2 regions of the Hansschlegelia sp. KR7-227 genome follow, and region 1 is predicted to be linked to the other one. Evidence: riboswitches for the same ligand, from Rfam matches in the RefSeq annotation. Region 1 holds a riboswitch; the other holds the start of a gene.

Region 1 (14,334 bases):
CCGAGGAGACGCATCCATGCCCCCGAAACCCACGCTCGGCCCGCCCTACGCCCGCAGCGCGATGGCGTTCGTGCTCGCGGGCGGGCGCGGCTCCCGTCTGATGGAGCTGACCGACCGGCGCGCCAAGCCCGCAGTCCATTTCGGCGGAAAGGCCCGGATCATCGACTTCGCGCTGTCGAACGCGATGAATTCCGGCATCAGGCGGATCGGCGTCGCGACCCAGTACAAGGCCCACAGCCTGATCCGGCACCTGCAGCGCGGCTGGAATTTCTTCCGCACCGAGCGCAAGGAGAGCTTCGACATCCTCCCCGCGAGCCAGCGCGTGTCGGAGGACGCCTGGTATCTCGGCACGGCGGACGCCGTCTATCAGAACATCGACATCGTCGAGGACTACGCGCCCCGCTACATGGTCATTCTCGCGGGCGACCACGTCTACAAGATGGACTACGAGCAGATGCTCGCCCAGCACGTCGAGAGCGGCGCCGACGTCACCGTCGGCTGCCTCGAGGTCGCGCGCAAGGAGGCCTCGGCCTTCGGCGTGATGCATGTCGACGCGAACGACCGGATCGTCGCCTTCCTGGAGAAGCCGGCCGATCCCCCGGCGATGCCCGGCCGGCCCGACCTGGCGCTGGCCTCGATGGGGATCTACGTCTTCGACACGCCGTTCCTGTTCGACCTGCTGCGCAAGGACGCCGCCGACCCGAACTCGTCGCGCGACTTCGGCCGCGACATCATCCCGGCGATCGTGACGGGCGGCAAAGCGGTCGCCCACCACTTCTCGCGCTCCTGCGTGCGGTCGAAGACCGAGGAGGAGCCCTATTGGCGCGACGTGGGCACGGTCGACGCCTATTTCGAGGCCAATATCGACCTCACCGACTTCGTGCCGGCGCTCGATCTCTACGACAAGGACTGGCCGATCTGGTCGTTCTCCGAGATCACGCCTCCGGCGAAGTTCATCCATGACCGCGACGATCGCCGCGGCCGCGCGATCTCATCGCTCGTCTCCGGCGGCTGCATCGTCTCGGGCGCCGCAGTGAAGGAAGCGCTGCTGTTCACCGGCGTGCGGGTCAACTCCTACTCCGACGTCGAACGCGCCGTGATCCTGCCCGACGCCGACATCGGCCGCTCCGTGCGGCTGAAGAACGTGGTGATCGACAGCCGCGTGAAGATCCCGGAAGGGCTCGTCGTGGGCGAGGACCCCGTCCTTGACGCGCAACGCTTCCGGCGGACCGACAAGGGCGTCTGCCTGATCACCCAGGCGATGATCGATCGGCTGTGAAGGTCGAGAGTCGCCCTCCCAAGGCCGGGCTCGTGCGACGCCGGCCGGAGCGTTAAGAACGGGACGCGGCCGACCGTGGCCGCGCTCGAACCGCTGTCGCGCCCCATGCCCCTCCCCGTCCTCGCCGTCGCCTCCGAATGCTATCCGCTGATCAAGACCGGCGGCCTCGCCGACGTGGTCGGGGCGCTGCCGCGCGCGCTGGCGGCGCATGACGTCGCCGTGACCACGCTGCTGCCGGGCTATCCGCAGGTCATGGCGCAGGCCGGCGCCGGCGAAACGGTCGCGCGGTTCGACGAGCTGTTCGGCGGCCCGGCGACGGTGGTCGCCGCCGAAGCGCACGGGCTCGACCTCCTCATCCTGGACGCGCCGCATCTCTACGACCGTCCGGGCAACCCTTATGTCGGTCCGGACGGCAAGGACTGGCCGGACAACGCGTTCCGGTTCGCGGCTCTCGGCAAGGTCGCGGCGGAGATCGCGCGCGGCGCGGCGGGACTTCCGACGCCTCAAATCGTGCATATGCACGATTGGCAGGCAGGTCTCGCCGCCGCCTATCTCGCTTTCGGTCCCGAACCGCGGCCGAAGACCGTCGCCACCATCCACAACATCGCGTTCCAGGGCTGGTTTCCGCCCTCCCTCGCGGCGCAGCTCGGGCTCCCGGACGCGGCCATGACCATCGACGGCGTCGAATATTACGGCGGCGTCGGCTACCTCAAATCGGCGCTCTATTTCGCCGACCGGATCACCACGGTGTCGCCGACCTACGCCTGCGAGATCCTCGAGCCGGACGGCGGAATCGGCCTCGACGGTCTGCTGAGCGGCCGGGCGGCCACGGTCTCGGGGATCCTCAACGGGATCGACGTCGATGTCTGGAATCCCGCGACCGATCCACGGTTGCCCGCGCGCTACCAGGCGGGGGACCTGGCCGGCCGCAGCGCCTGCAAGCGCGCCCTCAGGGAGCGCTTCGGCCTCGATCCGACCGCCGACCGGCTGACCTTCGGCGTCGTCAGCCGGCTGTCGAGCCAGAAGGGGCTGGACCTGCTCGCCGAGGTCATGCCGACGCTGCTGGGGCTCGACGCGGATCTTGCGCTGATCGGCGCGGGCGAACTCTGGCTCGAGAGCCGCTTCCGCGCGCTCGCGCTCGAAAAGCCCGGCCGCGTGGGCTGCGTCATCGGCTATGACGAGGACCTCGCGCATCTCCTGCAGGCCGGCGCCGACGCGATCCTCGTGCCCTCCCGCTTCGAGCCCTGCGGGCTGACGCAGCTCTGCGCGCTGCGCTACGGCGCCGTGCCCGTGGTCGCCCGTGTGGGCGGCCTCGCCGACACGGTGATCGACGCCAACCCGATGGCGCTCGCGGCCGGATGCGCGACCGGCGTTCAGTTCTCGCCCGTGGCCGCGCCCGCGCTCGAAGCGGCGCTGCGCCGGGCGGCGGCGCTCTATGCCGACAAGACCGCCTGGGCCGCGCTGCAGCGCAACGGCATGGCGACCGACGTGTCGTGGGAAGCCTCGGCCGGGGTTTACGCCGGGCTGTACCGCCAGCTTGCCGGAAACTGAGCGTCAGGTCCGCCAGCGGCAGGAGTAGCGCGCGCGATACCATCCCGGCTCCGACAGCGCGTCGCCCGCGCTGCTCTGGACGCACGCCGTCATGGCGCCGGGATGCCGTTCCCGGCTGATCCGGCAGGAGGACGGCTCGGCCTGAAGGCACAGCGCCACCACGATTTCGATCATGCCCATGCGATGCTCCGATCCGTTGGCCCCGGATGGGGATTGCCACGCAATGCCCATGCCGGCGGGACGCCCCCTGAAGCATAGCGGCCCGCGCATTCTGGAATGGCTCCAATCCGCCGGGCCGAAGGCGACGCGCCACGCGCTTTCGCATTCCGGCGCGGCGCGATAGAACCCCGCGGACCCCAACGCGATCCTCCCTGACGCCATGCTCCCGCCCGTCGACCTCAACCTGTCCGGCCCGCCCTCCGCCACGCGCGTCGTGGTGGCCATGTCGGGCGGCGTGGATTCCTCGGTCGTCGCCGGGCTGCTCGCCCGCGCCGGCTACGACGTCGTCGGCGTCACGCTCCAGCTCTACGACCACGGGGCCGCGACGGCGCGGAAGGGCGCCTGCTGCGCCGGCCGCGACATCCACGACGCGCGCGACGTCGCCGACCGGCTGGGGATTCCGCATTACGTGCTCGACTACGAGGCGCGCTTCCGGAAGGCGGTGATCGAGCCCTTCGCCGACGCCTATCTTAAGGGTGAGACGCCGATCCCTTGCGTCGCCTGCAACCAGACGGTCAAGTTCCTCGACCTGCTCGACATGGCGAAGGATCTGGGCGCCGCGGCGCTCGCGACCGGGCATTACGTCGCCTCGCGGGCGCTTCCTGGCGGCGGTCGCGGCCTCTACCGCGCCGCGGATCCCGAGCGCGACCAGAGCTATTTCCTCTACGGCACGACGCCCGAGCAGCTCGCCATGCTGCGCTTCCCGCTCGGCGACCTCACGAAGCCCGAGGTGCGCGACCTCGCCCGCGAGCTCGGCCTCGCGGTGGCGGACAAGGCCGACAGCCAGGACATCTGCTTCGTCCCCAACGGCTCCTACGCCCAGTTGATCGAAAAGCTGAAGCCCGGCGCCGCCGAGCCCGGCCCGATCGTCGATCTCTCCGGCCGCGAGCTCGGCCGCCATGAGGGCGTGCTCCGCTACACGGTCGGCCAGCGCAAGGGACTGGGAATCGCCGCCGGCGAGCCGCTCTACGTCGTGCGCATCGACGCCGCGGCGAAGACCGTGGTGGTCGGCCCGCGGGAGGCGCTCGCCGTGCGACGGGTCGCCTTGCGCGACCTCAACTGGCTGGGCGACGCCGCGCTGTCCGATCTGCCGGCGGACGGGCTGCCCCTCCTGGCCAAGGTGCGCTCGACGCGTCCCCCGGCGCCCGCGCGGCTGTTCGCGGGGGAGGACGGCGCGGCCGAGGTCGAGCTGGTGGACGGCGAGATGGGCGTCGCGCCAGGCCAGGCCTGCGCGCTCTACGACGAGGCCGGCGAGCGCGTGCTCGGCGGCGGGATCATCCGGGCGTCCTCGGGCGTTTCAGCGCCGGCGAGGCGCATCAGCGAGGCGGCGGCGTGAGCGTTCAGTACGATCTGGAAGGCCAGAAGCGCGCCTATGAGAAATGGGCGCCGATCTACGACAAGGTCTATGTCCGGTTCCTGGCCGACGGCCAGCGCAAGGCGGCGGCGGCGGCCGCGGCCTGCGGGCCGGACATCCTCGAGGTCGGCGTCGGCACCGGGCTGGTGCTGCGCTACTACCCCAAGGGCTCGCGCGTGGTGGGCGTCGACCTGTCCGAGCACATGCTGGCCAAGGCGCGCGAGAAGGTGATCGACCAGGGCCTGACCCAGGTGCGCGGCCTCTGCGCGATGGACGCCTGCCGGCTCGGCCTGCCCGACGCCTCGTTCGACGCCGTCACCGTTCCGTTCGTGATCACGCTGGTGCCGGACCCCGAAGGCGCGCTCGACGAGATGCGCCGCGTTCTGAAGCCCGGCGGCGAAATCGTGATCGCCTCCAAGATGGGCGCGGGCGGGGGCGCGATGGCGGCGGTCGAGGCCGCGGTCGCGCCGCTGGTCGCCAAGATGGGCTGGTCGAGCGACTTCAAGGTCAGTCGTCTGAGCGCCTGGGCCGCCAAGGCCGGCGACATGGCCGTGATCGACGTCGCCCCGGTGTTTCCCGCCGGGTTCTTCAAGATCGTCCGGATCAAGAAGGCGGGCTGAGCTCGCGTCGTCCTTTCCCCGCCCGCGGGCCTCGCATGCGCGGCCCGGGAGGACGATATGTCGTCGGCCCCCGCCGGAACCGACCGGCGCGCTCCGACGTAAAGCCCACATGCCCCCAGACGACATCGAACGAAACCGCTTCTCCGCCCGCGCGGCCCGCTACGCCCGCGTCGGCGTCAATGTCGGCGGGGTCGCCGCGCGGATCGCGCAGGCGCAACTGCTCGGCCGCGCGGCCGGACGCGCCGATCGCGCCGCCGACCTGAGGGCTGCGCTCGGCGGGCTGAAAGGCCCGGTCATGAAGGTCGCGCAGCTGCTCGCGACGATCCCCGACGCGCTGCCGCCGGAATACGCCGAGGAGCTGGCGCAGCTTCAGTCCGACGCCCCAGCGATGGGCTACGGCTTCGTCCGCCGGCGGATGGCTGCGGAGCTCGGGCCGGACTGGATGGCGAGGTTCGGCTCGTTCGAGAAAGAGCCGGCGGCGGCGGCCTCGCTCGGCCAGGTGCACCGCGCGACGGCGCTCGATGGCGCACCGCTCGCGGTCAAGCTGCAATACCCGGACATGGCGTCGGCGGTCGAGGCGGACCTTGGCCAGCTGCGCTTCCTGTTCGACATCCGCCGGCGGTTCGACGCCTCGATCGACACCAGCCAGATCGTCGAGGAGATCGGGGCGCGCATCCGCGAGGAGCTCGACTACCGCCGCGAAGCCAAGCACGCGGCGCTCTACGCGCGGATGCTCGGCCAGACGCCGGAGGTCCGCGTGCCGGGCGTCTGGCCCGATCTCTCGACCGGCCGGCTGCTGACGCTCGACTGGCTCGAAGGCGTCAAGCTGCTCGCCTATAAGGAGGCGCCGCTCGCGGTCCGCAACCGGATCGCGGTCGCCATGTTCAAGGCGTGGTGGGGGCCGTTCTCAAGCCATGGCGTCATTCACGGCGATCCGCATCTCGGCAACTACGCCGCCTTTTCGGAAGACGGAGAGCCACAGGGCATCAACCTGCTCGACTATGGCTGCATCCGGGTGTTTCCGGCGAGCTTCGTCGGCGGCGTGGTCGATCTCTACGAAGGGCTGCGCGACGGCGACGAGTCGCGCGTGGTCCACGCCTATGAGGTCTGGGGCTTCAAGGGACTGAAGCGCGAGCTGATCGACGTGCTCAACATCTGGGCGCGCTTCATCTACGGGCCCTTGCTGGACGACCGCGTTCGCACCATCGCCGACGGCGTCTCGCCCGGCGAATATGGCCGACGCCAAGCGTTCCAGGTGGCGCAGGAGCTGAAGCGCAAAGGCCCCATCACGGTGCCGCGCGAATTCGTCTTCATGGACCGGGCCGCGATCGGGCTCGGCGGCGTGTTCCTGCACCTCGCGGCGGAGCTGAACTTCGCGCAGCTGTTCCGGGACACGATGGCGGATTTCTCGGTTTCGGCGGTGGCCGCGCGCCAGCGGGAAGCGCTTCTCGCGGTCGGCCTCGAGCCGCTCGGCGGCGATCCCGGATCCAGGGGGTAATCGCCTCAATTTTCAGATGATGGAACGCCTCTGTGAATCTGGCATGCCAGACCTTTGGGGGAATTGCCGGGACTGATTCTTTCGGCTACATGGCGAAGGAAGACGCCCACAAGACGCCACTCCGAGGGAACGCCAGAATGGCCGAGCACGTCCACGAATACGCCACCGCGACCGGCAACGACTACGCCGAGCACGAGCGCACTTATGCGATGGTCATGAAGCTCTCGAAGGTCGCGACCGCGGTGCTCGTCGTGATCATGATTTCGCTCGCGATCGGCGGCGTTGCCGGTTCCTGGGGATTGTGCGGACTCGGCATCGTGCTCGCGCTCGTCACCGGCGTCATCGGCGCCATGAGCGAGAAGGGCACGATCGTTCCGGTGATCATCGCGGGCGTCGTCGTGACCGGCCTCTGGGCCGTGCTCGGCTGAGCTGATGCGGATCGCCGTCGCGAAAGAGGTTTTCCCGGGTGAGACGCGCGTCGCGCTCACGCCGGACGTCATCAAGAAGCTGATCGGCCTCGGGGCCGACGTGGCGATCGAATCCGGCGCCGGGCTGACCGCGGGCGTGACCGACGCCGCCTATTCCGAAGCCGGCGCGAAGGTCGCCGGCTCCCGCGCCGACGCCCTGAACGGCGCCGACGTGCTGCTGACGGTGCGCCGGCCGGCGCCGGACGCGCTTCAGGGGCTGAAGCCCGGCGCGCTCGTGATCGGCGTCATGGATCCTTACGGCAAGGCCGCCGAGATCGAGGCCTTGGCGAAGACCGGCGTCACGGCCTTCGCCATGGAGCTGATGCCGCGCATCACGCGCGCGCAGGTGATGGACGTGCTGTCGTCACAGGCGAACCTCGCGGGCTACCGCGCGGTGATCGACGCCGCCGCGGAATATGGCCGCGCGCTGCCGATGATGATGACCGCCGCCGGCACCGTGCCGGCCGCCCGCGCCTTCGTCATGGGCGCCGGCGTCGCCGGCCTTCAGGCGATCGCGACCGCCCGCAGGCTCGGCGCCGTGGTCACCGCGACCGACGTTCGCCCCGCGGCGAAGGAGCAGGTCGAAAGCCTCGGCGCGAAGTTCATCGCGGTCGAGGACGAGGAGTTCAAGCAGGCCGAGACGGCGGCGGGGTACGCCAAGGCGATGTCGGCCGAGTATCAGGCCAAGCAGGCCGAACTCACCGCAAGTCACATCGCCAAGCAGGACATCGTCATCACGACGGCGCTGATCCCCGGACGCCCCGCTCCGCGGCTGGTGACGACGGCGATGGTGAAGTCGATGAAGCCGGGTTCGGTGGTCATCGACCTCGCGGTCGAGCGCGGCGGCAATGTCGAAGGCGCGAAGCCCGACGAGGTCGTCGACGTCGATGGCGTCAAGATCGTCGGCTACGTTAACTGGGCCGGGCGTCTCGCCGCCTCGACCTCCGCGCTCTACGCCAAGAACCTCTCGGCGTTTCTCGAGACGCTGTTCGACAAGGAGACCAAGCAGCTCGCCGTCAAATGGGACGACGAGCTGGTCAAGGCGACCGCGCTCACGCGCGACGGCGCCGTGATCCACCCGGTCGCCAAATCGCCCGACGCGCCGAAGCCGGCGGCTCCCTCGCCTGACGCCGACACGCCGTCCGACACACCGCCTCCGCAGGAAGCCAGCTGATGGCCGAGCTGACCCCCGACCAGGCGCTCGAACGCGCCCGCGCCGCCGCCGACGCCGCACGCGCGTCCGCTGAAGCGGCGCAGTCCTACGTCGACCAGATCGCCGACGCCGCCGGGATGGCGGCGCACGGCGCGACGGGCGGCGTGATCGACCCCTTCGTGTTCCGCCTCGCGATCTTCGTGCTGGCGGTGTTCGTCGGCTATTACGTGGTGTGGAGCGTGACGCCCGCGCTGCACACGCCGCTGATGGCGGTGACCAACGCGATCTCCTCGGTGATCGTGGTCGGCGCGCTGCTCGCGGTCGGCGTCGAGCTCGCCGGCCATCCCGGCGCCGGCTGGGCGCGGGCCTTCGGCTTCGTCGCTCTGATCCTCGCCTCGATCAACATCTTCGGCGGCTTCCTCGTCACCCAGCGCATGCTCGGCATGTACAAGAAGAAGGGCTGACGGCGCCGTGACCGACATCGTCCAGATCCTTTATCTCGTCTCCGGCGTCCTCTTCATCCTTGCGCTGCAAGGCCTGTCGAGCCCCGCCTCTTCGCGTCGCGGCAACCAGATGGGCATCGCGGGCATGACGCTCGCGGTGGTGACGACGCTGTTCGTCTCGCCTCCGACCGACGCCTTCGGCTGGGTCCTCGTGATCGCGGGCCTCGGCATCGGCGGCGCGATCGGCGGCGTGACCGCGAAGCGCATCGCGATGACCGCGATGCCGCAGCTCGTCGCGGCCTTCCACTCGCTCGTCGGCCTCGCCGCCGTGCTGGTGGCGGCGGCCGCGCTCTACGCGCCGGACGCCTTCGGCATCGGCCAGAGCGGCTCGATCCACGGCCAGAGCCTGGTCGAGATGGCGCTCGGCGTCGCGATCGGCGCGATCACCTTCTCGGGCTCGATCATCGCCTTCGCCAAGCTCGACGGACGCATGTCCGGCAAGCCGATCCTGCTGCCGATGCGGCACGTCATCAATATCGGCCTCGCGGCCCTTCTGGTGGTGCTGGTCGTGCTGTTCGTGATGACCGAGAGCCACGTCGTGTTCTGGCTCATCACGCTGGTCGCGCTCGTCTTCGGCTTCCTGCTGATCGTGCCGATCGGCGGCGCGGACATGCCGGTCGTCGTGTCGATGCTCAACTCCTATTCGGGTTGGGCCGCGGCCGGCATCGGCTTCACGCTCGGCAATCTCGCGCTGATCATCACCGGCGCGCTGGTCGGCTCTTCGGGCGCGATCCTCAGCTACATCATGTGCAAGGGCATGAACCGCTCCTTCGTCTCCGTCATCCTCGGCGGCTTCGGCGGGGAGACGGCCGGCGGACCCGCAGGCGCGGTCGAGCAGCGTCCGGTGAAGCAGGGCTCGGCGGAAGACGCCGCCTTCATCATGAAGAACGCGTCCAAGGTCATCATCGTGCCGGGCTACGGCATGGCGGTGGCGCAAGCGCAGCACGCGCTGCGCGAAATGTGCGACAAGCTCAAGGAGGAAGGCGTCGAGATCAAATACGCCATCCACCCGGTCGCAGGCCGCATGCCCGGCCACATGAACGTGCTGCTCGCCGAAGCCCAGGTGCCCTATGACGAGGTGTTCGAGCTCGAGGACATCAATTCGGAGTTCGCCGGCGCTGACGTCGCCTTCGTGATCGGCGCGAACGACGTCACCAACCCGGCCGCCAAGACCGACAAGACCTCGGCGATCTACGGCATGCCGATCCTCGACGTCGAGAAGGCGGGCACGGTGCTGTTCATCAAGCGCGGCATGGGCTCGGGCTATGCGGGCGTCGAGAACGAGCTGTTCTTCCGCGACAACACGATGATGCTGTTCGGCGACGCGAAGAAGATGACGGAGCAGATCGTCAAGGCGCTGTGAGCGACGCGTCCGACAGTCTGACGGCGGACGGCGCTTGCGTCGTCCGCCGCGTTGTTTCCGCAGCCGACGTCGCGGCTGTCGCCGCTGAATTCTTAGACGACTTCAGGGCTGAAGCGGGCGTCCGCGGCGTGGACCGCCAGTCGCGCGCCGGCCGTCTGATCGCAAGCGACGGCGCGCTCGGCCGCCTTGCGAACGCGCTGTCGGGCCGGCCCATGCGCCCGATCCGCGTGGTCCGCTTCGACAAGACCGCCGCGACCAACTGGATGGTCCCCTGGCATCAGGATCGCACGATCGCGGTCACGCGGCGGATCGACGTCGAGGGTTTCGGCCCGTGGACCGTCAAGGACGGCGTCGCCCATGTGGAGCCGCCGGTCGCGCTGCTTGCCGAGATGCTGACGCTGCGTCTGTTCGTCGACGCCTGCGGCGCCGGTCAGGGCCCAGTCAAGGTCGCGCTTGGTTCGCATCGCCTCGGCCGTGTCTCCGCCGCGGAGGCCGCGGCTAAGGCGCGGGCGGCGCCCGTCCTGACCGCGACGGGCGAGGCGGGCGACGTGCTCGCGATGCGTCTGCTCGCGCTCCACGCATCGGCGCGCTCGGCCTCGGACGCGCCTCGACGGGTGCTTCATGTCGACTACGCCGGGGCGGACCTTCCTCCGCCGCTGACATGGGCGGCGTGCTGAGACCCTTTTTTCTGAGCCGCGCGCCGGGGACGCCCTTGTGACACAAAGGGAAAATGCAAACCGGATTTGCACACAGCGCCGTGATTTTGGACTCGCGTAAACTTTCTCCACAATTAACAATCTTTCGTGAGGCCGCCTTGCGGGAGGCGCGCCTTCTACGGAGGCGATCATGGAGAAAGTGCTTGCGCGCATCTTTGCGCGTCTGATCCGGCGCGGCGATCTCGTCGTCACTTTCGCGTCGGGGCGGACGGCGCGTTTCGGCGACGGCTCAGGACGGCGCGTCGCCATTCGACTGACGGACCGGGCGGCGCAATGGGGGCTGGCGCTGGCCCCCGACCTGAAGCTCGGCGAGCTCTACATGGACGGCCGCCTGCTCATGGAGCAGGGCGACATCGCGGAGTTCCTCGACCTCGCGCTCGGCCAGACTCCGAGCGCGCCCGACCCCTGGCCGATACGCGCGCTCGAATGGTTCAGGCTGCGCTGGCGCAGGGTCGCGCAGGCGAACGGGCTCGTCCGGTCGCGCCGCAACGTCGCGCATCATTACGATCTCGACGCCAGGCTCTACTCGCTGTTTCTCGATCCGGACCGGCAGTATTCCTGCGCCTATTACGACAGCCCCGACGCGCCGCTCGACGACGCCCAGCTCGCCAAGCGGCGGCACATCGCGGCGAAGCTTGCGATCCGGCCGGGCGACCGCGTGCTCGACATCGGCTGCGGCTGGGGCGGGCTCGGGCTCTATCTCGCGGGCGTGGCGGGCGCCGGCAATACGCTCGGAATTACGCTCTCTACGGAACAACTGGCGATCGCCCGGCGCCGGGCGGCGGAGTCCGGCCTGCAGAACCAGGTCGACTTCCAGCTCAAGGATTACCGCAAGCTCGACGGCGCCTTTGACCGCATCGTCTCGGTCGGCATGTTCGAGCATGTCGGGATCGGCAACTACCGGACCTTCTTCGAGACCTGCCGCGACCGGCTGACCGAAGACGGCGTGATGCTGCTGCACACGATCGGCCTCTCCGACGGGCCGCATTCGACCAATCCGTTCATCGACAAGTACATCTTCCCCGGCGGGGCGCTGCCCTCGCTGTCGGAGCTGCTGCCGATCATCGAGAAGACGGGGCTCGTCCTCACCGACGTCGAGGTGCTCCGGCTGCATTACGCCTTCACGCTGCGCGACTGGCGGGCGAGCTTCATGGCGCGTCGCGACGAAGCCGTGGCGCTCTACGACGAGCGCTTCTGCCGGATGTGGGAGTACTACCTGGCGGCCTGCGAGGCGGCGTTCCGCTACCGCGGCGTGGTGGTGTTCCAGCTGCAGCTGGCGCGCCGGCAGGACGCCGTGCCGCTGACGCGCGACTACATCCACGAGGCCGAGGCGGCGCTGAAGCGCGCCGAGCAGGCGATGACGGCGCCCGCCGCTCTGGCGGCGGAATAGCCGCGGCCTGAAGTCGTCGACGCTCCGGCGCCCTCGGCGCCGGAGCGTTCAACCTTTCGCCAACCCGCTCGACAAGCTGTTCGACCGCTTCTAACGTCGGCCTCGGTCCGAGGGGCGTCCCGCTGCGATGCGGGGCTGAGATGGCGCTACGCCGATCCCTTAGAACCTGATCCGGGTCATGCCGGCGAAGGGACGGGAACCAGCGAGCGGCTCGCCTATCGAAACGCGTTCGCCCCAGACGTCGTCGAACTCCCGGATCTCCTGAATTCGAGTCTCTCGAGGAGGAGATCCCCCATGAACGTCTATGTTCCGCCGCGCGACGCGAAAGCGGCCCCCGACAGCGTGACGACCGGCCCGATCATGGGCTCGCGCAAGGTCTACGCCGAGCCGAAGGCGCATCCGGGCCTGCGGGTGCCATTCCGCGAGATCCAGCTGACCGACCCGAACGAGCCGCCGGTCCGTGTCTACGACCCGTCCGGCCCCTACACCGAGACCGACGCCCCGATCGATCTGGCGCGCGGCCTGCGCCAAGTGCGCGGAGACTGGATCGCCCGGCGCGGGCTTTCGACCGTCTCCGGCCGCGCGGTGAAGCCGGAGGACAACGGCAACGTCTCCGCCGACCGGCTCGTCGCCCCCTGCCCCGCCGAGCGCGCAATCTTCGAGGCGCCCTCGGGCACGATGGTCACGCAGTACGAATTCGCGCGCGCCGGGATCGTGACGGAGGAGATGGCCTATGTCGCCTTCCGCGAGAATCTCGCCCGCGAGGCGGCGGTCGAGGGCGCCGAGCTTCGCCATGCCGACGGCGACAGCTTCGGCGCGGCGATCCCCGACTTCGTGACGCCCGAGTTCGTGCGCGAGGAGATCGCCCGCGGCCGGGCGATCATTCCGGCGAACGTCAACCATCCCGAGCTCGAGCCGATGGCGATCGGGCGGAATTTCCTCGTCAAGGTCAACGCCAACATCGGCAACTCCGCCGTCACCTCCGGCGCGGCCGAGGAGGTCGAAAAGCTGGTCTGGGCGATCCGCTGGGGCGCGGACACCGTCATGGACCTGTCGACGGGCCGCAACATCCACAACATCCGCTCCTGGATCATCCGCAACTCGCCCGTGCCGATCGGGACGGTGCCGATTTACCAGGCGCTGGAAAAGGTCGACGGCGACCCGCTGAAGCTCGACTGGGAGGTGTTCAAGGACACGCTGATCGAGCAGGCCGAGCAGGGCGTCGACTACTTCACCATCCACGCCGGCGTGAGGCTGCGCCACGTGCCGCTGACCGCCAACCGGGTAACGGGGATTGTCTCCCGCGGCGGCTCGATCATGGCGCGCTGGTGCCTCGCGGGGCACCGCGAGAGCTTCCTCTACGAGCGCTTCGGCGACATCTGCGACATCATGCGGAAATACGACGTGTCGTTCTCGCTCGGCGACGGCCTGCGCCCCGGCTCGATCGCCGACGCCAACGACGCCGCGCAGTTCGCCGAGCTCGACACTCTGGGCGAGCTCACGAAGGTCGCTTGGGGACGGGGCTGCCAGGTCATGATCGAGGGCCCCGGCCATGTGCCGATGCACAAGATCAAGGCCAACATGGACAAGCAGCTCGCCGTCTGCGGCGAGGCGCCCTTCTACACGCTCGGACCGCTCACCACCGACATCGCGCCGGGCTACGACCACATCACCTCGGGCATCGGCGCCGCGATGATCGGCTGGTTCGGCACCGCGATGCTCTGCTACGTCACGCCGAAGGAGCATCTCGGCCTGCCGAACCGCGACGACGTCAAGACCGGCGTCATCACCTACCGGATCGCGGCCCACGCCGCCGATCTCGCCAAGGGCCATCCCGCGGCGAAGATCCGCGACGACGCGGTCAGCCGCGCGCGCTTCGACTTCCGCTGGGAGGACCAGTTCAACCTCTCGCTCGATCCCGACACCGCCCGCGCCTTCCACGACGAGACGCTGCCCAAGGACGCCCACAAGGTCGCGCATTTCTGCTCGATGTGCGGGCCGAAATTCTGCTCCATGCAGATCACCCGCGAGTTGCGCGAGGAAGCCAAGGCCATGGGCGACAACGAGCGCACAGCGCTCGAGGCCGAAGCCGGCATGCAGGCGAAGACGCAGGAGTTTCTGGAGGGCGGCGGGAAGCTCTACGTCGCGGCGGAGTAGGTTCGAGCAGCGAGACCCGGATCGCCGCCGGGCGGGACGGGCGTCCGAGGGTCCCTCTAGCGCG
Region 2 (14,334 bases), 560 kb from region 1:
GCTCCCGTCGCGGACACCCAGCCGATGAGAACGTCGGCGTGGCCGCCGAGATATTTGGTGCCGGCGGAGACCGCGAGGTCGACGCCGTGGTCGTGAGCCTTGAAGTACAAGGGCGTCGCCCAGGTGTTGTCCATGATGACCGCCGCGCCGCGCGCGTGGGCCGCGCCCGCAATCGCCGGGACGTCCTGGATCTCGAAGGTCAGCGAACTCGGGCTCTCGACATAGACGGCCTTCGTGTTTGGCCGCATGAGGTCGGCGACATGGGCGCCGAGCGCCGGGTCGTAATAGGTCGTCTCGACGCCGAGCTTCTTCAGCAGACCGTCGCACAGTCGCCGCGTCGGCTCGTAGACGCCGTCCGTCATCAGCAGGTGGTCGCCGGCCCCGAGCGCGGCGAGCAGCGCGAGCGCGCAGGCGTTGAGGCCCGACGTCGCGAGCGCGACATGGGCGCCGCCTTCGAGCGCGGCCAGGGCGTCGCACAGCGCGTCCGAGGTCGGGGTCCCGCGTCGGCCGTAGCTGTAGCGTCCCTTGGCGGACGCATAATCCGCCATGGTCTCCCAGACGACCGTCGAGCCGCGCACGATTGGCGGGTTGACGAAGCCGAACTGCTCCGCGGGATCGCGCCCCCGGATCACGAGTTCGGTCATCGGGCCGTAAGTGCGGTCGCTCGCCATGTCCGGGACGCCTGCTTCGTGCGGAGCCAAGGACATGGCGGCTCGCGCAATCGGCCGTCAAGCGCCGCGCGCGGGCGGCGTCGGGCTTCCCGGGAACGCGCCTGGCTTCCGCAAGTCGTCTTGTGCTTTTTTTGGACCGTCGTTAGCGTCCTGACCCTTAGATCAAGAACACGTTCATGGGGGAACTACCGATGACGCGTCGTCTCTTTCGCTTCGTCGTTCGGGCGACATTCGCGCTGGCGGCCATGTCGCCTGCGGCCGTATCGGCCCAGAACCGGGCCACGGTGGAGGTTCCCGCCGACAAGGCGCGCGTCACAGGACAGATGACCATCGACTACGCCTCGCGCTCCGAACGCTCGGCGAGTGGCATCGACACCTATGAAATCCAGGAGCTCAAGGTCGCCGACCTGTTCATCATGCGCGGAACGGTCCAGAGGCAGCCGGGCGCGCGCATGACCTACAGCCTGCGCTACGACGTGTTCAATCCCGCCAATCCCTCGCAGATCGCGCGCGACGTCGCGATCCTGCGCGGCGACCTTCCGATCGACGCCAAGGGCCGCTATTTGCCGGCCGACGGCAATCTGCGCATCGACGTCGTCAAGGGCCAGCAGTCGTCCTCAAAGTTCGGCGGCGTGCTGCAGGGCCGGCGGGTGCTGAAATGGTGGGACGTGGCCGAGCGTCTGAAGACCGCCCGCGCCGAGGCCGACAAGATCTACGCCCGCGTCATCGAGGGAAAAACGGTGACCATCACCGTCAAGAATCCGGATCCCCTCGGATTCGAGAACGTGGCGCTGGCGGCCGGGCCGTTCTCGTTCCTCGTGCCGACCAAGGTGACGGGAAACCTCGATTACGACTATGAGCTCGGCAACTGGCTGACCGACGGCGGAGGCCTCAACTTCGCCTACACGATCGGCGACCGGCCTTACAGCGACAAGGTCACCGGCTCGATCCGCTATGTCGAAGAGGAAGGCTCGTTCACCGATCCGGCCGGCAAGAAGCGCGACTACACCGGTTACTACGACTACAATTTGAGGTGGAACGAACAGGCGGTCCAGAACGACCAGTCGTTCTTCTCCTCGAGCCAGTCCCAGGACGCGGACGCGTTCTTCTCCTCATCCGACCAAAGCAAGCCCGGCCTGTATGGACGCGTCTACTACAAGGACACGGAAGACTACTGCAAGAAGCAGAAGACCGACAAAGGCGAGGACGAATGCGTCGGGCCGACCCGCTCGGAAGTCGTCTACGACCTGAAGGCCGTCGGCCTGACGTATCAGCAGTTGGCCTACTGGATGAAGGTCGAGCCGCTGGCGCTGGGTCCCCTCACCGACGAGTGAGCGCGGCGCGGCGCGCGGCCCGGCGTCGCTCGCGGAACCATCGGCCTCGCTACGGCTTGTTCCCAGGCACAAGGCAACGCGGGGACGACGATGAGCGCAGGTTCACCTAAGCCGGAAGAGGACAGCACGATGGTCGACGGCGCGTCCGAGGCCGACGCCGCTCGTCCCGTCAAATTTGAACACCGCAAGGGGGTCGGGCCGGGCGAGGGCGGCTCGCCGGCCGGCGACGAAGCGCCGGACGCCGGCGAACTTGCCGGCTCGAAGCGCAAGGACGGCGAGCCGGCCCCCGCGGCGTCGCCGGCGTCTCCCGGCGCGATCCCGCCGGACGAGGTCACCACCGAGACCGACGACGGCGTCTCCTGACGTCGTCCCAGCCTTCGGTCAGACCGGCTCCCGCGTGACCGCGAGCCATTCCCGCGCCCGCGCCTCGGGGTCCGCGGCGCCGAGCACGTTGTTGACGACCGCGACGATGTCGGCGCCGGCGGCGAGGCACTGGCGCGCCCTGTCGGGCGTGAGGCCGCCGATCGCGATCAGCGGGCGGTCCCCGATCGCCCGCTTCCATTCGTCGATCCTGTCGAGCCCCTGCGGGCCGAAGGGCATTGTCTTGAGGATCGTTGGCCAGATCGGTCCGAGAGCGATCTGATCCGCCCCGACGGACAGCGCGCGGTCGAGCTCGGCGTGGTCGTGGGTGCTGACGCCGATCTCCAGGCCCTTGGCCCGAAGGGCGGCGAGGTCCGCGGCGTCGAGGTCCTCCTGGCCGAGATGGACGTGGCTCGCGCCCTCGTCGATCGCGATCTCCCAGTAGTCGTTGACGACGAGCACGGCGCCCGCGCGCCGGCAGTCCGACAGCGCCTCGCGCACCGCGCGCCGCACCTCGTCGGCGGGGGCGTCCTTGATCCGCAGCTGGATCAGCCGCGCGCCGGCGCCGACCAGCCGGCGCACCCACGCCGCGCTGTCGACGACGGGATAGAAGGCGTCGAGCGGTTGGCTCACGCGAGGCTCGCCCGGCCAAACACCGGCGTGGACGGCGCCGCCATGTCGCGCGGTTCGATGGGGCCTGCGAGGAAGCCCGAGCGGCCGGCTTCGATCGCGCGTCCGAAGGCGCCCGCCATCGCCACGGGGTCCGCGGCCTTCGCCACAGCCGTGTTCAACAGGATGGCGTCGTAGCCGAGCTCCATGGCGGCCGCTGCGTGGCTCGGCTTGCCGATGCCGGCGTCGACCACCAGCGGCACGTCGGGGAAATGCGCGCGGAGCGAGCGCAGGGCGTAGACGTCGTTCAGCCCCATGCCGGTGCCGATCGGCGCGCCCCAGGGCATCAGCACCTTGCAGCCGGCCTCCAGCAGCCGCTCGGCGACCACGAGGTCGGACGTCGTGTAGGGAAACACCTCGAAACCGTCGTCGGTCAGGATCTTGGCGGCCTCCACGAGACCGAACACGTCGGGCTGCAGCGTGTCGGCGTCGCCGATCACTTCGAGCTTGACCCACGGCGTGCCGAACACTTCGCGCGCCATCTGCGCCGTTGTGACGGCCTCCTTGACCGAATGGCAGCCGGCCGTGTTGGGGAGCACGCGGACGCCGAGATCGCGGATCAGTCCCCAGAAATCCTGGCCCTCGCGCAGCCGCCCGGATTCCCGGCGGAGCGACACCGTGACGATTTCGGCGCCCGAGGCGCGCACCGCGTCGGCGAGCACGGCCGGGGAGGGATATTGCGCGGTGCCGAGGAGCAGCCGCGAGCCGATCGGGGTTCCATAAAAGTCCATGCGTCAGCCTCCCTGCCGCGGCGAGACGATCTCGATGCGGTCGCCGTCGGTCAGCGCGGTCTCTTCCCGAGCGCGCGCCGGCACGAAGGCGCCGTTGACGGCGGTCGCGACGACGGCGTCGCCATAATCGAGCGCGGCGAGGGCTGCGGCGAGATCGGCCGCCTCGAGCTCACGCGCTGAGCCGTTGACGATCAGTTTCATGCGAAGGCTCCGAAGTCTGGAATACGGCGTCCGCAGCCTTACGGGCGTAGGCCGGCGAGAGCAGGAAGCCGTTGCGGTAGAAGCCGTTGAGACGGAACAGGCGTCCCCGCTGCTCGATCCGGGGGAGATTGTCCGGAAACGCCGGCCGCAACTGGGCGCAGGTTTCGACGATCTCCGCCTCGCCGAAGGCCGGATGAAGCGCATAGGCGCCATTGATGAGCTCGACGGCCGAGCGGGCCGAGACGCCGGCGCGCGAGGCGCTTTCGATCGACGTCGCGCCCACCATAAAGAGATGGTCCGCGCGCGGGATGACATAGAGCGCGATGCGCGGATGCAGAAGGCGGATTGGGCGCGAGAACGAGATCTCGTCCGTGCGGAGCAGCAGCATCTCGCCACGGACGCCGCGCAGCTCCGTCAGGTCGCGGCGCGCGCCGAGGCCACGGCAGTCGAGCACGGCGTCGCCCTCGGCCGTCTCGGGGTCGGCGTCGACCGCGAACCGCACGCGACCGCCCAGGGCCTCCAGCCGCCTGATGAGCGCGGGCAGGGCCCTGCGCGGATCGACATGGCCTTCCTGCGGGAAGAACAGCCCGGTCGCGAAGCGTCCGGCGAGGTCGGGCTCGATTTCCGCGATACGCTCCCCGTCGACGCGTTCGTAGCGCTCGGTCAGTCGGGCGAAACGGGCGAGGTCGGCGGCGTCGCGGCGCGACGCCACGACGAGCGTGCCGTTGACGTCCACCTCGTCGATCTCGCGCGGCCACCAGGCGAGAGCCTCGGGTCCGAGCTCGGCGACCTCGTCCTCGCCGGCCTCCGCCTCGCACCAGGGCGCGATCATGCCGCCGGCGGCCCAGGAGCACGCGTCTTCGCCGAGGCGTTCGCTCCGCTCGAGGACGTCGACCTCAGCGCCGCGCCGGGCGAGCTCCACCGCTGCAACGAGGCCGGCGACGCCGGCGCCGATCACCGTGACGCGCATGGCTCCAACGCTCCTTCGACCTCCGCTCGACGCAAAGCCTCGCGATCACGGATCGTCGTCGACAGTGAAGGAAAAGCGGAGCGGACGCCTCAGGCGCCGCGGAACCCGTTCCTTCGCCGGCATGACCCGGATCAGGTTCAAAGGGTCCGGCCGATCGCCGTCTCAGCCCCTGCGGGCGCCCCTCGGATGCGTGGAAAGAGTGGTGATCGGACCGCCAGGTGTCAACCGGAAGCGCCGGCGGCGGCATCCCGACGCGCGAACTCCGTCAGGGCGTCCAGCCGCACGCCTTGGCGATCTTGGCGCGCACGGTCGCGAAGCCCGACGTGTCGAACACGGTCTCATGAACCGCGCCGCTCGGCTCCCGGACCGTGAATCGCAGCGTCCCCGGGTCGGATATCGCCCGCAGGAAATCCTCGGGCGGGTCGTCGAGGAAGACGGCCTTTCCGTTGGTGGAGACGACCCATTTCGAGGCCTTCGCTTCACCGGCGCCGACCTCGAACGTCACCGCGAGCTTCTGTCCGGAAGCGCCCCATCCGCCGGTCGTTCCGACCAGAAATTCGGTGCGTCCGCTGAGGCAGCGCGCGATCATGTAGCTCGGTTCGTTGTAGGAGGCCGAGGGCGCGGGCAGGAGCGCGGTGGCGTAGCCGCCGCCGGCGTCCGGCAGTTCGGCCGTGTACGTCCACCCGTCGGCGCGGCCGCCCTCGGCCGACGCGACGGATGAAAGCAGGAGCAGGGCGGCGGTCAGAGCGATTCTGAGCATGGCGGTCGCCGGATGAGGGAGAGCGAGGGCCGGTCTACGCGGTCGTCATCGTCCTGGACCTGCCGACCCTGCATCGGAGCAATCCGGCGATGCGCCGGCGACGGGAGCGGCCGTCCTTGACTTGAACGACCCTCGGCGCAGGTGCGCGCTCACGCCATTCTGCGGCCTGTTCGCCGCTCGCCGTCATTTCCCCCAACCAAGGAGTCCGCGCCATGACGCGCTTTCAGGGCAAGATCATACTCATCACCGGCGGCACGTCCGGCATCGGCTTCGCGACCGCGCAGCGTCTGACGGAGGAGGGCGCGCGGGTCGTTCTCACGGGGCAGAACCCCGGCCGGATCAACGAGGCGCGCAAGGCGCTTCCCGACGCCGTCGTGATCGCGAACGACGCCGCGGATCCACAGGCGGCGGAGGCGCTCGCGGTCGAAATCCGCGGCACGGTCGGCGAGCTCGACGGCGCGTTCCTGAACGCGGGCGCCGGCGCCTTCAACACGCTGCAGGACGTGTCGGCGGAGGACATCGACAGGCAGTTTGCGCTCAACGTCCGCGGTCCGATCCTGCAGGCCAAGGCGCTCAGCCCGGTGATGCGGGACGGCGGGTCGTTCCTTCTGGTCGGCTCGGGCACCGTCGGCTCGCCTCGCGCCGACGTGCTGGTCTACGCCTCCACCAAGGCCGCGATCCGCCAGATCGCCCGATCGCTTGCGAGTGAATTCGCGCCGCGCAAGATTCGCGTGAACGTGGTGACGCCGGGACTGACCGAGACCGGCTTTCACGATCGCGCTGGCATGACCGCCGACGCCAAGGCCGCCTACAAGGCCGCCGTCGCCCAGGCGGTGCCGCTGAAGCGCCTCGGCCACACCGCGGATGTCGCCGCCGTCGCCTGCTTCCTGTTGTCCGACGAGGCGGCGTACGTCACCGGCGCGGACTACGCCGTGAACGGCGGGGTCAACATGGCCTGACCTCGGGCGGCCCTCGCGAGCTTCTTGGACAGTCACCTGCATGTAATTGGAATAACTATAACTTTGCTGCGCTGGCTTGCCTCGGCGCCGCCTCCTGGACTACAGCCGATCGTCGATCGGCCAGCGTTCACGAGGCCAGCGGAGGTTGCGTCCATGACGTCGCTCGTCACCGAAGCCGAGATCACGCTGCCCGACGCCGCCGGGCTCGCCGCCAAGTTCATCGAACACCTCGCCGAGCATGACGTCGCCTGCGAGACGTCGGCGGGGCGCACCGTGGCGGATCTCGGCATCGGCGCGGGCGTGCTCGAGGCCAGCGGCCCCCTGCTCAAGGTGCGGCTCGAGGCCGACGATCTCGGAAAGCTCGAAATGCTGCGCTCCTTCGTGGCCTCGCATGTCGTGGAGTTCGCGGACGGCCCGGAGCCGTCGATCGTCTGGCGCGGCGGCGTCGGGCGGAGCGACGCCTTCTCCGACTTCCGCGAGGTGACGCTGAAAGGCGTCCGGACGATCGCCCCGCGCATGCGACGGCTGACCTTTGCCGGGGACGTCGCGCGCTTCGCGTCCGAAAAGGACCTGCACGTCCGCATGTATTTTCCGCCCGAGGGACTGGCCGAGCCGGAATGGCCCCGGCCCGGTCCCGACGGTCGCACGATCTGGCCCGCGGACGACCGCAAGCCCGAGGTCCGCTACTACACGGTGCGCCGCGTCGACGTGGCGACCGGCGAAATCGATCTCGACTTCGTGCTGCACGCCGACGCCGGCCCGGGCGCCGACTTCGCCCTGCGAGCTGCGGCCGGATCGGTCTGCGGGATCGCGGGGCCGCTCGGCCGCACCGCTCCGACGGCCGCCTGGACGCTGCTCGCTGGCGACGAGACCGCGTTGCCCGCAATCGCGCGTATCCTCGAGGCGATGCCGGCCGACGCCCGGGGCGCGGCCCTGATCGAGGTCGAGGACGAAAGCGACGAGATCCCGCTCGATGCGCCCGCCGGCCTCGAGATCCGCTGGCTTCGGCGCGGGGGCGAGACGGCCGGCGCGCCGCTCGTCGCGGCGATCGCGGCCCTGCCTTGGCCCGACGAGCCGGACCTGTTCGTCTGGGTCGCGTGCGAATATGGCGCGTCGAAGACGATCCGGAAGCATCTCAGGAGCGTCCGGGGCCTGCCCCGCGAGCGGCATCTCGTGGTGGGCTACTGGGAGCGCGAGGCGCGCTGAGGCCTCCGGAGATCCGGTCTCCGTCAGGCCGTCGCGCGCCGTTCCAGAAGCCGCTCCACTTGGTCGCGGCCCGGCAGGGCGTCAAACACGCCGAAGCGCGTGGTCGCGAGGGCTCCCCCGGCCACAGCCCGGGTCAGCGCGTCCTCCCACGCGCGACCCTCGCACAGCGCGACCGCGAGTCCGGCGGCGAAGGCGTCCCCCGCGCCGAGCGTGTCGATGGCGGCGACCGGGAAGGCTGACTGCGTCAGAGGCTCCTCGCCCCGTCGAAAGGCCCGGGCGCCGCGGGATCCGATCGTGACGACAAGCGCCCGGACGCCGCGCTCGAACAGCGCCTCCGCGAGCGGCTCGGCGCTCTCCGCGCGGTCCCCCGGCGGCGGCGCGCCGACCATTCGCGCCAGACCGGCCGCCTCCACGACGTTGACGATCAGGATGGAGGTGTCCGCCAGCATGGCCGCCGAAGGCGGGCGGAACGGGGACGGGTTCAGAAACGTCAGCCTGCCGGCCGCCCGTGCGATCGCAAAAGCCTCCACGATGGGGGCGTCCGGAATTTCGAACTGCGCGAGAACGGCGTCCGCCTCGGCGACGAGTTCGGCGGAGGCGGCGACGTCTTCCCCCGTCAGGGCGAAATTGGCCCCGGAATGAACGGCGAGACAGGTCTCGCCGGATTGCGCTATGAAGCCGACCCCGGCGCCTGTCGGCGCGCGCCGGCGTCGCAGCATGGAGACCGGCAGATCCGCCCGCCGCAGCGCCGGTTCGGCGAGCGCGCTCAAATCATCGTCACCAATGGCGATGAGGCCGTCGACATGCGCGCCGAGGCGCCGCGCCGCAACGGCGAGATTCAGGCCCTTGCCGCCGGCTTCGAGGGCGAACGCCGTCGCGGCGAGCGTTTCCCCCGGTTCCGGCAGACGCTCGACCTGCGCGGTGCAGGCCGCTACGAAGCTGCCGAGAATGAAAAGATTCGCAACTCGTCCTGTTTCAGGCATCATTCTGGCGCCATGTTGAACAAAACTGTGAATGCTGGGATGCGTCGGGGCGACGGTCGCCCGCTTAATAATGCCCGGACCGTGCACACCCCAGTGAAAGAGCAGCCTAGCCTTCAGAGTCGTCTTCGACTTCGCGACGACACGGCGATGCCGATGTATCGCCAGCTTGAAGATCAGATCGGCGCTCTGATTCGCAGCGGCGAGCTGCCGCCGGGCACCACGTTGCCCGCGGAACGTCAGCTTGCGCAATACCTCGGCATCAGCCGGACGACGGTTCAACATTGCTATGGCGCGCTGCGCCGCAAGCGCCTGCTCAGCGCGCATGGTCGACTCGGCTTCATCGTCGAGCCGCCGGACGCGCAGATCAAACCCGGCATGGAGCGCCTGAAGGGGTTCACGGAGGAGATGCGAGAGCTCGGTCGCGTGCCCTCGTCGGAAGTTCTTGAGCGGGTTGTGATCCACGACAGGTCCATCGCCTCTCTCTTCGGCCTGCCGTCGACCGCCTCCTTCCTGAAGCTGGTGCGCGTGCGCATGGGCGACGGCATCCCTCTGTCGCGCGAAGTCGCCTGGTACAATCTCGCGGCCGCAGAAGGCCTCGAGTCCGCCGACGTCAGCGGGTCGGTGTATGAGACGCTGAGAGAGCTCGGCGCGCCCCTGACAAGTTGCGAGCAGACGATCGAGGCCACCCAGCCGAACGAAGAGGAGTGCGCGATCTTCGGTTTCGAAACGCCGCGCCCGTGTCTGCTGATCAAGCGCCGCACCTTCGACCCCGACAGTCGCATGGTCGAATATGTCGAGGGACTGTTCCGCGGGGACGCCTACGCCTACCGGCTGAAGCTCGCCGTCTGAGCCAGCTTCGCCATTCGCAAGGCTGAGCGACGCGCCATAGCGCGACGCCGTCGTCCTCATGGATTTCTCATGGCTCGCCTCAAACCCTCATTCGTCTGCCAGGTCTGCGGCGCCGTCGCGCCGCGCTGGTCGGGCAAATGCGAGGCCTGCGGCGCATGGAACGCGATCGTGGAGGAGGCGGCCGCGGCGCCGCTGACCGGAGGGACGGCGGCGGCTCGGGCGCTCGGCCGGGGTCGGGTCGTGGTGCTGGAAGGGCTGACGGGCGCGACGGACGAGGCGCCGAGGCTGGCCTCAGGGATCGCCGAACTCGACCGCGTGACCGGCGGCGGCTTCGTGTTCGGGTCGGTGCTGCTGCTCGGCGGCGAGCCCGGCATCGGCAAGTCGACGCTGCTCCTCCAGGCCAGCGCGGCGCTGGCGCGCTCCGGCGCTCGCGTCGTCTATGTCTCGGGCGAAGAGGCGGCGGGCCAGGTGCGGCTGCGCGCCCAGCGGCTCGGTCTCGGCGACGCGCCGGTCGCCCTCGCCGCGGAGACCTGCGTCGAGGACATCCTGGCGACGCTCAAGGACGGGCCGCAGCCGAGGCTCGTCATCGTCGATTCGATTCAGACGCTGTGGACCGGCCAGGTGGAGTCGGCGCCGGGCACGGTCACCCAGGTCCGGGCGTCCGCGCAGGCGATGATCCGTTACGCGAAGACCACCGGCGCCTGCATCGTGCTCGTCGGCCACGTCACCAAGGACGGACAGATCGCGGGTCCGCGCGTGGTCGAACACATGGTCGACGCCGTGCTCTCCTTCGAGGGCGATTCGGGCCGTGATTTCCGCATCCTGCGCGCCCAGAAGAACCGCTTCGGCCCGACCGACGAGATCGGCGTGTTCGCGATGACCGGCGACGGGCTGGAGGAGGTCACGAACCCCTCCGCGCTTTTCCTCGGCGACCGCGAGCCCGACGCGCCGGGCACGGCGGTGCTGGCGGGGCTCGAGGGGTCGCGTCCGCTGCTGGTCGAGATCCAGGCGCTGGTGGTGCCGTCGACGCTCGGCACGCCGAGGCGGGCGGTGATCGGCTGGGACAATGCGCGGCTCGCCATGGTGCTCGCGGTGCTTGAAGCGCGCTGCGGCGTGCGGCTTGGGGGGCACGACGTCCATCTCGCCGTCGCCGGCGGCCTGCGCGTGCAGGAGCCGGCGGCCGACCTCGCGGTCGCCGCGGCGCTCGTGTCGTCGATGACGGGATCGCCGCTCCCGGTCGACGCCGTGTTCTTCGGAGAGGTAGGTCTGACCGGCGCGGTGAGGCCCGTCGCCCATCCCGGGCCCCGCCTGCGGGAGGCGGCGCGCCTCGGCTTCAAGCGCGCGGCGCTGCCGGCGGCGGCGGCGGACGCCGCGGCGGAGTCCGGCATCGTCGCGCTCGCGGTGCCGACGCTCGACGCGCTCGTCGCCCGCCTCGCCGCGCGCGCGGGCGCAGCGCGACCGAATGATGCGTGACGGCGCCGGGCGTGCGGGGTATAGAGAGCCGGCCCGCGGACCGCGTAGGTCCGCACCCGCTCACCGGCCGGCTTTCGCGCGTATCTAGATGACCGTCACGCTTCTCGACCTCATCCTGATCGGGGTGATGCTCATCTCCGCCGCCCTCGCCATGGTGCGCGGCTTCACCCGCGAGGTGCTCTCGATCGCCTCCTGGGTCGCCGCGGCGGCGGCTGCGATTTACTTCTTCGAGCCGGCGCGGGCGATCGCGCGCGACTACATCAAGTTCAACCCGCCCCAGATCGCCGACGTGATCGCCGCCGGCGGCGTGTTCCTGGTCGTGCTGCTGGTGGTGTCCTTCATCACCATGAAGATCTCAGACGCGATCCTCGACAGCCGAGTCGGGCCCGTCGACCGCATCCTCGGCTTCGCCTTCGGCGCCGCGCGCGGGCTGCTGCTCGTCGTCGTGGCCTTCCTGTTCTTCAACTGGCTGGTGCCGGACAAGGGCCAGCCGGAATGGGTGCGCACGGCGCAGTCGAAGCCCGTTCTTCAGGACGCCGGCGAGAAATTGCTCGCCTTGTTGCCGGAAGACCCGGAAAGCACCATCTTGCAGAGGCTGAAGCGACGCGACGGCGGGGAGGCGACAGGCCCGGCCGCGCCGCAGGCGCCGGACACGACGCCCGCGCCCGACGAAAGTCCGGACGTCAGCCCGCAGGACCGGCAGGGCATCAACAACCTGCTCGAGCGTGGCGACAAGCCGAGGCAGTGACGACCCCCGGCGGGCGGCGCCGGCGGACGAACGAGGCGGCGACCCCGCCTTCGGGAGACGGACAGCATGAGCGATTCCACGGCTGCGACCCACGAGGCGCAGGACTGGTTCGACCTCGACTCCGACCGCCTGCACGAAGAGTGCGGCGTCTTCGGCGTCTTCGGACACCCGGACGCCGCGGCGCTGACCGCGCTCGGCCTGCACGCGCTGCAGCACCGGGGGCAGGAGGCCGCCGGCATCGTCAGCCGCGACGAGCATCGCTTCCACGCCGAGCGGCGATTGGGCCTCGTCGGAGACCACTTCTCCGACGCCCGCGTGATCGCCCGGCTGCCGGGGCGCTCCGCAATCGGCCACAACCGGTACTCCACGACCGGCGAGACCATTCTCCGCAACGTCCAGCCGCTGTTCGCCGAACTCGACGCCGGCGGCATGGCGGTCGCCCATAACGGCAACCTCACCAACGCTCTGACGTTGCGCCGCGACCTCGTCCGCGCCGGCGCCATCTGCCAGTCGACCTCCGACACCGAGGTGATCCTCCACCTCGTCGCGCAGAGCCGGCGGCCGCGCATCATCGACCGCTTCGTCAACGCGCTGCGCGAGATCGAAGGCGCCTACGCGCTGGTCGCGCTCACCACCAAGAAGCTGATCGGCGCGCGCGACCCGCTCGGCATCCGTCCACTGGTGCTGGGGGAGCTCGACGGCTGTTACATCCTGACGTCGGAGACCTGCGCGCTCGACATCATCGGCGCCAAATACATCCGCGACATCGACAATGGCGAGGTCGTGGTCATCTCGGAGAGCGGCGTCCAGTCGCTGCGCCCGTTCCCGCCGCAGCGCATGCGGCCGTGCGTGTTCGAGTTCGTCTATTTCGCGCGGCCGGATTCGGTCGTGCAGGGCCAGTCGGTCTACGAGGTCCGCAAGAAGATGGGCGTCGAGCTCGCCCGCGAGTCGCTGCCCGAGGCGGACGTCATCGTGCCGATCCCGGATTCCGGGGTGCCGGCGGCGATCGGTTTCTCCCAGGAATCCGGCATTCCCTTCGAGCTCGGCATCATCCGCAACCACTATGTCGGGCGAACCTTCATCCAGCCGACGCAAGGCGTGCGTGAGTCCGGGGTGCGGATGAAGCACAGCGCCAACCGCAGCCAGGTCGCCGGCAAGCGCATCGTGCTGGTCGACGACAGCCTGGTCCGCGGCACCACCTCGCTCAAGATCGTCAAGATGATGCGCGACGCCGGCGCCACCGAGGTGCATTTCCGGCTCGCTTGCCCGCCGATCAAGCATTCCGATTTCTACGGGATCGACACGCCCGAGCGCGAGAAGCTGCTGGCGGCGACGCACACGCTCGAGGAGATGAGGGCGTTCATCGGCGCCGACAGCCTCGCCTTCCTGTCGGTCGACGGGCTGTACCGGGCCATGGGCTATGATGGGCGCGACGACCTGCGGCCGCAGTTCACGGACCATTGCTTCACGGGCGACTACCCGACGCCGCTCACCGACCAGATGGACGCGACCCCGCGGCAGCTGTCGCTGATCGCCGAAGCGAGCTGAGCGCCGCGCGTCGCTGCGGTTTCATTCGGCGGCGTCAGCGGCTATGGGTCCCGGCTCAAGGCCGGGACATGAGGTCTCGGCTCCTCGCCGAGTTCCGGGTCCTTTGACGCCATGACATCTCCTAATCTTGCAGGCCGCGTCGCGGTCGTCACAGGCGCGACCCGCGGGATCGGCTACGCCACGGCGCTGGCGCTGGCGGAGGCCGGCGCGCATGTCGTCGCGACCGGGCGCACCCAGGGCGGCCTCGAGGACCTGGATGACGCGATCAAGGCCGTCGGCGGCGCGGCGACGCTCGCCCCCTTCGACATCACGGATTTCGAGGCGATCGACCGGCTGGGCGGCGCGCTCTACCAGCGCTTCGGCAAGCTCGACGCGCTGGTCGCGAACGCCGGCCAGCTCGGCCCGGTCACGCCGCTCGGGCATGTCGATCCGAAGGACTGGGACAGGACGGTCGCGATCAACCTTACCGCCAACTGGCGGCTGATCCGCTCGCTCGACCCGCTACTGCGGGCCTCGGACGCCGGCCGGGCCGTGTTCCTGACCTCCGGCGTCGTCCACAAGGACCGCGCCTATTGGGGGCCATACGCGGTGACCAAGGCCGGGGTCGAGGCGCTCGCCCGCTCATACGCCGCGGAGACGAAGAACCATACGCCCGTGCGCGTGATGCTCGCCAATCCCGGTCCGCTGCGCACCGCGATGCGGGCGCGGGCGATGCCGGGGGAGGACCCGGCGACGCTGAGGACCCCGGCGGAGTTCGCGCCGAAGCTCGTCGCCATGTGCGCGCCGGAGTGGACCGAGACCGGCAAGCTCTACGACTTCCCCACCGACAGCGTGCAGAGCTTCCGCCCGCCGGCGTGAAGCGACGGCGACCG

Evidence for each region. A riboswitch is a leader RNA that binds a small molecule or an ion and turns the genes downstream of it on or off. The one in region 1 is predicted to bind thiamine pyrophosphate.
Region 2: it holds a riboswitch for thiamine pyrophosphate, as region 1 does, so the genes downstream of both, thiO (glycine oxidase ThiO) here and thiC (phosphomethylpyrimidine synthase ThiC) in region 1, are expected to answer to the same signal.

Annotation. Positions count from the first base shown of each region.
Region 1 is NZ_JBMSEA010000001.1:61,352-75,685, reverse strand. It holds gene glgC (glucose-1-phosphate adenylyltransferase) at 17-1,279, shown strand; gene glgA (glycogen synthase GlgA) at 1,385-2,830, shown strand; gene ACO2RJ_RS00345 (hypothetical protein) at 2,834-3,010, opposite strand; gene mnmA (tRNA 2-thiouridine(34) synthase MnmA) at 3,210-4,385, shown strand; gene ACO2RJ_RS00335 (class I SAM-dependent methyltransferase) at 4,382-5,023, shown strand; gene ACO2RJ_RS00330 (ABC1 kinase family protein) at 5,133-6,521, shown strand; gene ACO2RJ_RS00325 (aa3-type cytochrome c oxidase subunit IV) at 6,659-6,949, shown strand; gene ACO2RJ_RS00320 (Re/Si-specific NAD(P)(+) transhydrogenase subunit alpha) at 6,954-8,162, shown strand; gene ACO2RJ_RS00315 (proton-translocating transhydrogenase family protein) at 8,162-8,605, shown strand; gene ACO2RJ_RS00310 (NAD(P)(+) transhydrogenase (Re/Si-specific) subunit beta) at 8,613-10,007, shown strand; gene ACO2RJ_RS00305 (phytanoyl-CoA dioxygenase family protein) at 10,004-10,684, shown strand; gene ACO2RJ_RS00300 (class I SAM-dependent methyltransferase) at 10,854-12,113, shown strand; TPP riboswitch at 12,214-12,323, shown strand; gene thiC (phosphomethylpyrimidine synthase ThiC) at 12,408-14,270, shown strand.
Region 2 is NZ_JBMSEA010000001.1:619,565-633,898, forward strand. It holds gene metC (cystathionine beta-lyase) at 1-671, opposite strand, end outside; gene ACO2RJ_RS02900 (hypothetical protein) at 863-2,005, shown strand; gene ACO2RJ_RS02905 (hypothetical protein) at 2,096-2,368, shown strand; gene ACO2RJ_RS02910 (thiamine phosphate synthase) at 2,387-2,998, opposite strand; gene ACO2RJ_RS02915 (thiazole synthase) at 2,995-3,765, opposite strand; gene thiS (sulfur carrier protein ThiS) at 3,769-3,966, opposite strand; partial or broken gene thiO (glycine oxidase ThiO) at 3,935-4,957, opposite strand; TPP riboswitch at 5,028-5,129, opposite strand; gene ACO2RJ_RS02930 (hypothetical protein) at 5,202-5,696, opposite strand; gene ACO2RJ_RS02935 (SDR family oxidoreductase) at 5,909-6,655, shown strand; gene ACO2RJ_RS02940 (DUF2218 domain-containing protein) at 6,809-7,861, shown strand; gene ACO2RJ_RS02945 (ribokinase) at 7,885-8,847, opposite strand; partial or broken gene ACO2RJ_RS02950 (GntR family transcriptional regulator) at 8,998-9,129, shown strand; gene ACO2RJ_RS02955 (GntR family transcriptional regulator) at 9,298-9,693, shown strand; gene radA (DNA repair protein RadA) at 9,763-11,166, shown strand; gene ACO2RJ_RS02965 (CvpA family protein) at 11,255-11,914, shown strand; gene purF (amidophosphoribosyltransferase) at 11,981-13,462, shown strand; gene ACO2RJ_RS02975 (SDR family NAD(P)-dependent oxidoreductase) at 13,574-14,320, shown strand.